2 regions of the Neisseria polysaccharea genome follow, and region 2 is predicted to be linked to the other one. Evidence: predicted binding sites of a transcription regulator. Region 2 holds the regulator's gene; the other holds the start of a gene.
The links. The regulator FNR, encoded in region 2, switches genes on or off when oxygen is low (the NO sensors DNR and NnrR bind a similar motif). The targets are predictions, from matches to a motif close to TTGATNNNNATCAA.
Positions count from the first base shown of each region.

Region 1: the regulator FNR is predicted to act here: its motif matches at 3,274-3,287, upstream of RDY34_RS00385 (universal stress protein).

Region 1 is NZ_CAUJNZ010000001.1:82,391-87,070, reverse strand. Features, by position in the region: gene RDY34_RS00400 (TonB-dependent receptor) at 1-878, opposite strand, end outside; gene RDY34_RS00395 (TetR/AcrR family transcriptional regulator) at 1,170-1,754, shown strand; gene rph (ribonuclease PH) at 1,817-2,542, opposite strand; gene RDY34_RS00385 (universal stress protein) at 2,624-3,088, opposite strand; gene RDY34_RS00380 (tRNA threonylcarbamoyladenosine dehydratase) at 3,305-4,117, shown strand; gene RDY34_RS00375 (EndoU domain-containing protein) at 4,346-4,531, shown strand.
Region 2 is NZ_CAUJNZ010000007.1:92,046-96,725, forward strand. Features, by position in the region: gene RDY34_RS06040 (inorganic phosphate transporter) at 1-614, shown strand, start outside; gene RDY34_RS06045 (hypothetical protein) at 628-858, shown strand; gene hemN (oxygen-independent coproporphyrinogen III oxidase) at 865-2,286, opposite strand; gene fnr (fumarate/nitrate reduction transcriptional regulator Fnr) at 2,419-3,153, shown strand; gene RDY34_RS06060 (CysB family HTH-type transcriptional regulator) at 3,266-4,216, opposite strand; gene RDY34_RS06065 (OmpA family protein) at 4,580-4,680, shown strand, end outside.

The DNA.
Region 1 (4,680 bases), on a different contig from region 2:
GTCGAGCCGGTTACGAACACGGGCTTTTCTTTTAAAAAACGGCGGCTGGCGGTGTTGCCCATGATTTCGTTTTGCGGCGCGCGCGAACGGATGTGGTTCAGCGTCAGGCGGCTGTAAAAATCGGGATGGTTTTCGGGCGTGAGCAGGAGTTTGAAGCGCACGTTGGAGTTTTCCACGCGGCGCGGATTGCCGGTCGGCTCATAGGACACGAACGGCTCATAGCTTTCGCGTTGCTGCCGCTCCGCGCTCAAGCGGAAGGCAAGGTTGTTTTTCACAATCGGACCGGACACTACGCCGGCGATGTTGCGCGTTTTCTGGTTGCCCAAACCCAAGCGCAGCGCGCCTTCCCATTCGTCGGTCGGGTCTTTGGAACGCATCACCACTGCGCCCACCACCGCGTTCTGCCCGCGCACATGGCTTTGCGGCCCGCGCAAGACTTCCACTTGCTGCATGTCCCACAGCGACTGCGTGCCGAAGGCAAATTCATTGTAAGTGGCGGAGCGGCCGTCTATGGACAGGTTCAGGCGCGGCCGCGTGCCCGCAAAAAACGCCACCGCACCGACGGCAGGGCCGGAGCCGTCCACGCCGCGCACAGTCGGCAAATCGTTGCCGCCGCCCAAGTCCACCGTGTTCACAGTCTGTTTGAGCAGGTCGGTTGCGGAAAGGTTGTGGCCGCTGCGGTCGATGTTCGGCGTGGAGAAAACGCGGTTGGACGTGCCGGTTTCAAAGCCGCTGCGGTTGGTGCGTTCACCGGTGACGACGACTTCTTCCAACTGCACTTTTTCCGCGTCTTGCACCGCATCGACGGCATAAATCCATTCGGAGGCGAAAGCGGCGGCAAGCAGCAGCGGCAGGCGGCGGAGGGTAGGTTTCTGCATTTCCTTATCCTTTCAGACGGCATACGTTGGAGCGGATTGAACATCAAGCAATCCAACCGCTCCGGCAGTATGTAAATATCTATTATTTACAGATTTACATAAAACGAACTATTAATGTAAAGTATAAGAAATAAAAAATAGAAATGCAAGTGTTTATCATTAAAATCAACTTGCTGTTTTTGTTGCTACCGTAGGAAAATATAATGGGCAACCATATATTATGAAGCATCCGACTTTCAAATCATTTCAATAACCACCTTTTATAAAAAAAATCAAATCCCTTCTGCCTATATGACTACCAGTAAACAACAAACCATCATCGAAACCGCCCGCCGCCTGTTCCGCGAACACGGCTTTTCCGCCGTATCCGTGAGCGGCATCTGCGCCGAGGCCACCGTCAGCCGCGTTACCTTTTACAAATATTACAGCGGCAAAAACGCGCTCTTGCAAGAAATCGTTACCGAGCAGAAAAACCGCGTCCGTGCCGAATTTGAGGCACTGCTCGCACGGCAATGCAGCCTGCACGAAGCCGCCGAAGCCGTATTCTCCCTGCAACGGCAATCGTTCGACGAGCTTTATTCAGCCGACTTCCTGCGCGACATCGAGGAGAATACCGATTTAGAGCTGGAGCGGTTTTTCCACGAATTGAACGAAGAAAAATACGCCTTTATGCGCGGTTTCTTCCACACCTTGCAACAACGCCGCCTGATACAGCCCGATTTGCCGGTAGAACTCATCGACCTGTTCATCCGTCAAGCGGATATATTGATGCGTCATCCCACCTTGACAACCTTGTATTCAAACAAACCAGACAAATTACTGGAGACCATATTAGGTATGCTTCTGTACGGCCTGACAGGCAAACAAGACAAATAAAGAAAACCATCCGGAAACCCCACACTATTCCCGGATGGTCGTATTCTTCTAAAAATACTATGTCAAATATTCAAAGCAGCTTTCTGATATCGCACCAGCTCTCTTATGCCTTTTTCCGCCAGTCCGATCAGTTTGCCCAATTCTTCCAAACTGAATGGCGCGCCTTCCGCCGTTCCCTGTATTTCGATAATTTTTCCCGATGCGGTCATCACGATATTCACATCACTGTCGCAACCGGAGTCTTCGGGATAATCCAAATCCAAAAGCGGCACGCCGTTCACTACGCCTGCGGATACGGCGGCAACGGCTTCGCGGATGGGGTTTTCGGTCAATATGCCGTCTGAAACCAGTTTGCCGACGGCGATTTGCAGCGCGACAAACGCACCGGTAATCGAAGCCGTGCGCGTGCCGCCGTCTGCCTGAATCACGTCGCAGTCAATCAAAATTTGGCGTTCGCCGAGTTTTTCCATATCCACGACCGCGCGCAGCGACCGTCCGATAAGGCGTTGGATTTCTTGTGTGCGTCCCGACTGTTTGCCTGCCGAAGCTTCGCGGCGCATACGCGAAGCGGTTGAGGCGGGCAGCATCCCGTATTCCGCCGTTACCCAGCCTTGGTTTTTACCGCGCAAAAACGGCGGGACGTTTTCGTCTATGGAGGCTGTGCAGATGACTTTGGTGTTGCCGCATTCAATAAGGCACGAACCGTCCGTATGCGGCAGGAAATGAGGGGTGATTTTGATATCGCGCAGGCTGTCGGCGGCGCGTGAGGTGCGGATGTAATCAGGCATACTGCCCTCCCGTTAAAAACAGATAAATTAAAAAGCCTTAAATATGAAAAATCACATTTAAGGCCTTCAAACTGAAAATTTCTACGCCTCTTCGGCTTTGCTGCGGATAATCAAAAGCGGCAGGTGGCTTTGGCGCATTACCGTTTCGGCGAAACTGCCCATCAAAAGGTGCATCAGGCCGGTGCGCCCGTGCGTGCCCAACACCAGCAGGTCGGCACCGTTTTCATCGGCATAATCGACCAAATCCTGCGCCATTTCGCGCGCACCCTTATTGGCAACCAGCAGGTGTTTAACGGTATTTTCCACACCCAGTTCCCGGGCGGTGCGCTCGGCGGCATCCAAAACCTCGTTACCTTGTGCAATGGCGGCTGCCTCGTAACTCTCGTGTTGCAAAAATTCAGGGGCAAGCGCCATATATTCGGCAGGATTGGCAACGTGCACCAAAGTCAAGCGCGCGCTGTTGATTCCTGCAAGTTCGGCGGCATGTTTCAGGGCATTGATGGAAGTTTCACTGCCGTCAACGGCAACGACCAGATGTTTGTACATATCGTATTCTCCTTTTGCACCGCCTCGCGGTGCCGTCTTGTCGGATGGGCGCAGAGACAGTTTGCGCCGTTTCATTATAGACCCGCCGTCGGGCTTTATACAACAGCCGAACAGCCTGACCGCTTTCCAGTATAATATGCCGCTTCCGTGCAGTCAGGCATTTTTTGCCGGCTTTCGTTCACTTTTTGATTTGACGCAATCTTGCAGGATTCGACCATGTCCGACAACGCTTTGACCTCTTCGCGACGCTTCGGCGGCATCGCCAGACTCTACGGAGACTCTGCCTTGGCGCACTTTTCACAGGCACACGTCTGCGTAATCGGCGTGGGCGGTGTCGGCTCGTGGGCGGTCGAGGCTTTGGCGCGGACGGGCATCGGACGTTTGACTTTGATTGATTTGGACAACGTTGCCGAATCGAATGTCAACCGCCAGCTGCACGCCCTGACCGGCGACTTCGGCAAAGCAAAAGTTACCGCCTTGCGCGAACGTATTACACAAATCAATCCGCAATGCGAAGTATTTGAAATTGAAGATTTCGTTACCGAAGACAATTTGCCGGAATACTTCGGAAAAGGTTTTGATTTCGTCATCGACGCAATCGACCAAGTGCGCGTCAAAGCGGCAATGGCGGCTTATTTTGTGAAAAACCGTCAGCCTTTTATCATCAGCGGCGGCGCGGGCGGACAGAAAAACCCCGCCCTGATCCAAACCGCCGACTTAAGCCGCACCACCCACGACCCCCTGCTTGCCAACCTGCGCTATACCTTGCGGAAACGCTACGGCTTCAGCCGCGATACTAAGGAAAAAATGCGCGTGCCGTGCGTGTTCTCAACCGAAAACATCACACCGCCGCAATCGGGTGCGGCGTGTTCTGCCGATGCCGCGCCTCAGGGCTTGTCATGCGCGGGCTATGGTGCAAGTATGCTCGTTACCGCTTCGTTCGGACTGTATTGCGCACAGGCGGCGGTGGAACACATCGCGGGCAAAAATAAGCAATGCCGTCTGAAACAGGATTCAGACGGCATTTGAACAAACTATGGTTATGATTTAGGACAAAAAAGGATACGGATAAAAAATAACATAAAATATATGATTCCTAATAATATACCAAGTATCGGAGAGCTATTTAATGGAATTCGTTAATAATTTAGTTATTTTTTTCATTTTTATTACTAATGCTTATTCCGATATTTTTTGTAGTATATGGTATATACCAGAAGATGGGTTCCAAAAACAAACAATGGTGGAATTTCAACAATGTTTCCAAAATCATGGGATGGTGCTCGCATCAAAAATGAAGTTGAACATGCATTTGCAAATAAAACAATTAGTATAGAATTGCGCGGTGGAAAACCTACTCGAATATGGAAAGGCATTACACCAAATGGTGTAAAAGTTGAAGGTTATTTAGAACCAAATATTACTGTTTATCCTAAAATGTAAATTAATAAGAAATAAGTATGAGTTTAATATTTACTAAAGATTTTTTCAAAGATGGAAGTAATGATAGGTTTGGTGTTTTTGAAACTAATGATAATTTAGCTTGGCTAGGTAGTTTTTTAATGGATGATGGTGGAGTAGGAGTTTTGCAT
Region 2 (4,680 bases):
TGCATCTGGGGATGAGCAACGTCAACAGCTTCCTGACCATCTTTATGATAGGCGCGGCGGTGTGGATGGGGACGTTTGTTTTTGCCAAAAGCCTCAAGCGTAAAGATTTGGGCAAATCGACCTTTCAGATGTTTTCATGGATGCAGGTCTTTACCGCCTGCGGCTTCGCATTCAGCCACGGGGCGAACGATATTGCCAACGCCATCGGCCCGTTTGCCGCGATTATGGATGTTTTGCGGACGAACAGCGTTGCCGCGCAAAGCGCCGTTCCTCCGATTGCGATGCTGACTTTCGGCATCGCGCTGATTGTCGGTTTGTGGTTTGTCGGTAAAGAGGTGATTAAAACCGTCGGTACGAGTTTGGCGGAAATGCATCCTGCTTCGGGATTTACTGCCGAACTGTCCGCCGCCTCCGTCGTGATGGGCGCGTCGCTGATGGGGCTGCCCGTGTCCAGTACGCACATCTTGGTCGGCGCGGTACTCGGCATCGGTTTGGTCAACCGCAATGCCAACTGGAAACTGATGAAGCCCATCGGTCTGGCGTGGGTTATTACCCTGCCCGCCGCCGCCGTATTGTCGGTTGCCGGTTATTTGGTTTTGCAGGCGGTATTCTGATTGTGAAATACTGATGCCGTCTGAACCCGTGTTCAGACGGCATTTTGTTGATGGAATGTGCGGGCTTGTGCCTTATGCACAATCTGTTCTGTCGGGATATGCCGTTTGGTATCTTGGTTTCGGAACGGTCGGATACAAAGGTGCGGAACGTTATGATATGCCGCCGCCTGTTCTTGAAAACACTTATCCTGCCGGCAGCAAAATGTCGTCTGAAAAAGCCTTTCAGACGACATTTGTACGTTAGCCGCAATCACACCGTTTGCGAATATTTCGCCTTGGTTTCCTTGTGGCGCAAGTGGTAGTCGAACACCATAGCGATGTTGCGGATGAGGAAGCGACCCTTCGGGGTAACGGTCAGCCCCTGCTTGTTCAGGCTGACGAGTCCCAAATCTGCAAGTTTTTCCAAATCGGCGAGTTCGTCTTTGAAGTAACGGTCGAACGGAGTGCCGGATATGTCTTCGTAAACGCGGTAGTCGAGCGCGAAACGGCACATCAAATCCTGAATAATATTGCGGCGCAGGATATCGTCCTGATTGAGCTGATAACCGCGCATAACGGGCAGTCTGCCTTCGTCGATAGCGGCATAGTAGGCATCGATGTCGCGTTCGTTTTGGGAGTAGGTATTGCCGATTTTACCGATGGACGACACGCCGATGGCAACCAGGTCGCAATCCGCATAGGTCGAATAACCTTGGAAATTGCGTTGCAGCAATCCTTTTTCGAGGGCGATGGAGAGTTCGTCGTCAGGTTTGGCGAAATGGTCCATGCCGATGAAGACGTAACCGCGTTCTGTCAGGGTTTGGACGCAGTATTGCAGCATATCGAGCTTCTCTTCGCTGTCGGGGACGGCGGCGGTATCGATGCGGCGTTGCGGTTTGAACACGTGCGGCAGGTGGGCGTAGTGATAAAGGGCGAGGCGGTCGGGGGCGAGCGACAAAACGGTATCGATGGTGGTTTTGATGCTTTCCGAAGTTTGGTGCGGCAGGCCGTAAATCAAATCGACGCTGACGGATTTGAACCCTGCCTCACGGGCGGCATCGATGACTTCTTTGGTTTCTTCGTAGCTTTGGATGCGGTTGACCGCCGCCTGCACTTTGGGGTCGAAATCCTGAATGCCGACACTCATACGGTTGAAACCGAGTCTGCCAAGCATGAGGACGGTATCCCGGCTGACTTTGCGCGGGTCAATTTCGATGGAGTATTCGCCGGTGGGGATCAACTCGAAATGTTTGCGGATCATGCGGAAAACACGTTCAATTTGGTCGTCGCTCAAGAAGGTTGGCGTACCGCCGCCGAAGTGGAGTTGGGCAAGCTGGTGTTTTCCGTTTAAATGCGGGGCAAGCAGCTCCATTTCTTTTTCAAGGTATTCGATATAGGCATCGGCGCGGCTCTTGTCTTTGGTAATGATTTTATTACAGCCGCAGTAGTAGCAGATGGTGTTGCAGAACGGAATGTGAATGTAAAGGGAAAGCGGTTTATTTAACGCACCCATACCGCGCAAATGTAAAGCTTTGATATATTCGCCTTCGCGGAAACCGTCGTGGAAACGGTCGGCGGTAGGGTAGGAGGTATAGCGCGGGCCGCTGGCGGGCAGGCTGGCAATCAGTGCGCGGTCAAACTCGGGGCGGTCATCGTTTACATTGTGATTGTTCTGTATCTGAATGATTTTCATGGTGTGTGTGGTTTTATGATGTTAGTCAAATTTTGGATAGTTTGGTAGAATGCCACAGTATGATAAACCTGTCTTGATATGTGTCAACAAGCACATAATCGGGATGGGGCAAAACACACGAAAAGGTACGGTATGGCTTCGCATAATACTACACATCAGATGAAAACCTTGTGTTCTTCCTGTTCTTTGCGGGAACTCTGCCTGCCTGTCGGATTGCTGCCTAACGAGTTCAGCCAACTCGATGCCGTCATCCGCCAAAGCCGCCGCCTGAAAAAAGGCGAATACCTGTTCCGTGCCGGCGAAGCCTTTACTTCGCTCTTTGCCATCCGTTCGGGCTTCTTCAAAACAACCGTCGCCAGTCAGGACGGCCGCGATCAGGTAACGGGTTTCTTTATGTCGGGCGAACTCATCGGCATGGACGGCATCTGTTCCCATGTACACAGTTGCGATGCGGTCGCCTTGGAAGACAGCGAAGTGTGCGAACTGCCGTTTACCCACATCGAAGAACTGGGGCAGAATATCCCCAGCCTGCGTACACACTTCTTCCGTATGATGAGTCGTGAAATCGTGCGCGACCAAGGTGTTATGCTGCTGTTGGGCAATATGCGCGCCGAAGAGCGGATTGCCGCCTTCCTGCTGAACCTTTCCCAACGCCTTTATTCCCGAGGTTTTGCTGCCAACGACTTCATCTTAAGAATGTCCCGCGAAGAAATCGGCAGTTATCTCGGGCTGAAACTTGAAACCGTCAGCCGCACATTATCCAAGTTCCATCAGGAAGGATTGATTTCCGTCGAACACAAACACATCAAGATCCTCAATCTGCAGGTGCTGAAGAAGATGGTATCCGGTTGTTCGCACGCCATTTGATTAACCCGTACGAACATTTCAGACGGCATTCTCAATAAACACAGGGCAGACGAAAACATCTGTCCTGTTTGTTGTATCTGCCGCAAAGTGCCGTCTGAAAACCGGCAGCCGCCTAAATCGAAAAATCCTCGCTGATGGGCGTGTACAGAATCCTATCCACCTTCTCGCGTGTCAGGTGCGGCGCAAACGCTTGGATAAAGTCGTAGGCATATCCGCGCAAATAAGTATCGCTGCGCAAAGCAATCCACGTCGGCGACGGCTCGAACAGGTGTGCCGCATCCACAAGCTGCAAATCGCCGTCCGTATCCGGGTTGTACGCCATTTTCGCCATCAGTCCCACGCCTAAACCCAAGCGCACATAAGTCTTCAATACGTCCGTATCCGCCGCCGTCAATGCGACATCCGGCCGTTCCAAACGGGCTTTGGCGAATGCTCGCGCGATGCTGCTGCCCGCATTGAATGCAAATTCATAAGTAATCAGCGGAAACCCCGCCAAATCTTCAATACGGAGGGGATTCCTGCATTCGAGCAGCGGATGGTCGTTCGGCACAATCACCGCGTGTGTCCAGTCGTAGCAGGAAAGTCTTCCCAATTCGGGGTGGTCGTCTATACGTTCCGTAACAATCGCCAAATCCGCCTCGCCTGAGGTAACCATACGTGCGATGGCGGCAGGGCTTCCCTGTTTGATGGTCAGATTGACTTTCGGGTAGCGTTTCACGAAATCGGCAACAATCAACGGTAGGGCATAACGCGCCTGAGTATGCGTCGTAGCAACCGTCAGCGAGCCGCTGTCGTGTCCGGTAAACTCGCTGCCGATATTTTTAATGTTCTGAACATCGCGCAAAATACGTTCTGCAATATCCAAAACCACCTTGCCCGGCTGCGAGACCGAAACCACGCGCTTGCCGCTGCGGATAAAAATCTGAATGCCGATTTCTTCTTCCAGCAATTTGATTTGTTTGGAGATGCCGGGTTGTGATGTGAATAAGGCTTCGGCCGCTTCGGAAACGTTCAGGTTGTGCCGGTAAACTTCTAAGGCGTATTTCAATTGTTGTAATTTCATGGCGGGTCGGTGTGGGTCTGTGTCGGGTGGCTGAACATTGTTTATAATTTATCATATTTTCTTGCCGTTACGGTATGGGGCTTTGCCGTTGTGTTTGTTGTTTTTGTGCAACGGCAATCGTGCGATATGGAAAAAATCCCCCTAAAGTAATGACACGGAATTGATTTTTCGGCATGATAGACTATCAGGAAACAGGCTGTTTTACGGTTGTTTTCAGGCGTTGAGTATTGACAGTCCGCCCCCTGCTTCTTTATAGTGGAGACTGAAATATCCGATTTGCCGCCATGTTTCTACAGCGGCCTGTATGTTGGCAATTCAGCAGTTGCTTCTGTATCTGCTGTACAAATTTAATGAGGGAATAAAATGACCAAACAGCTGAAATTAAGCGCATTATTCGTTGCATTGCTCGCTTCCGGCACTGCTATGGCGAGCGAAGCCCATATCCACGGTTATACCGTGAGCGG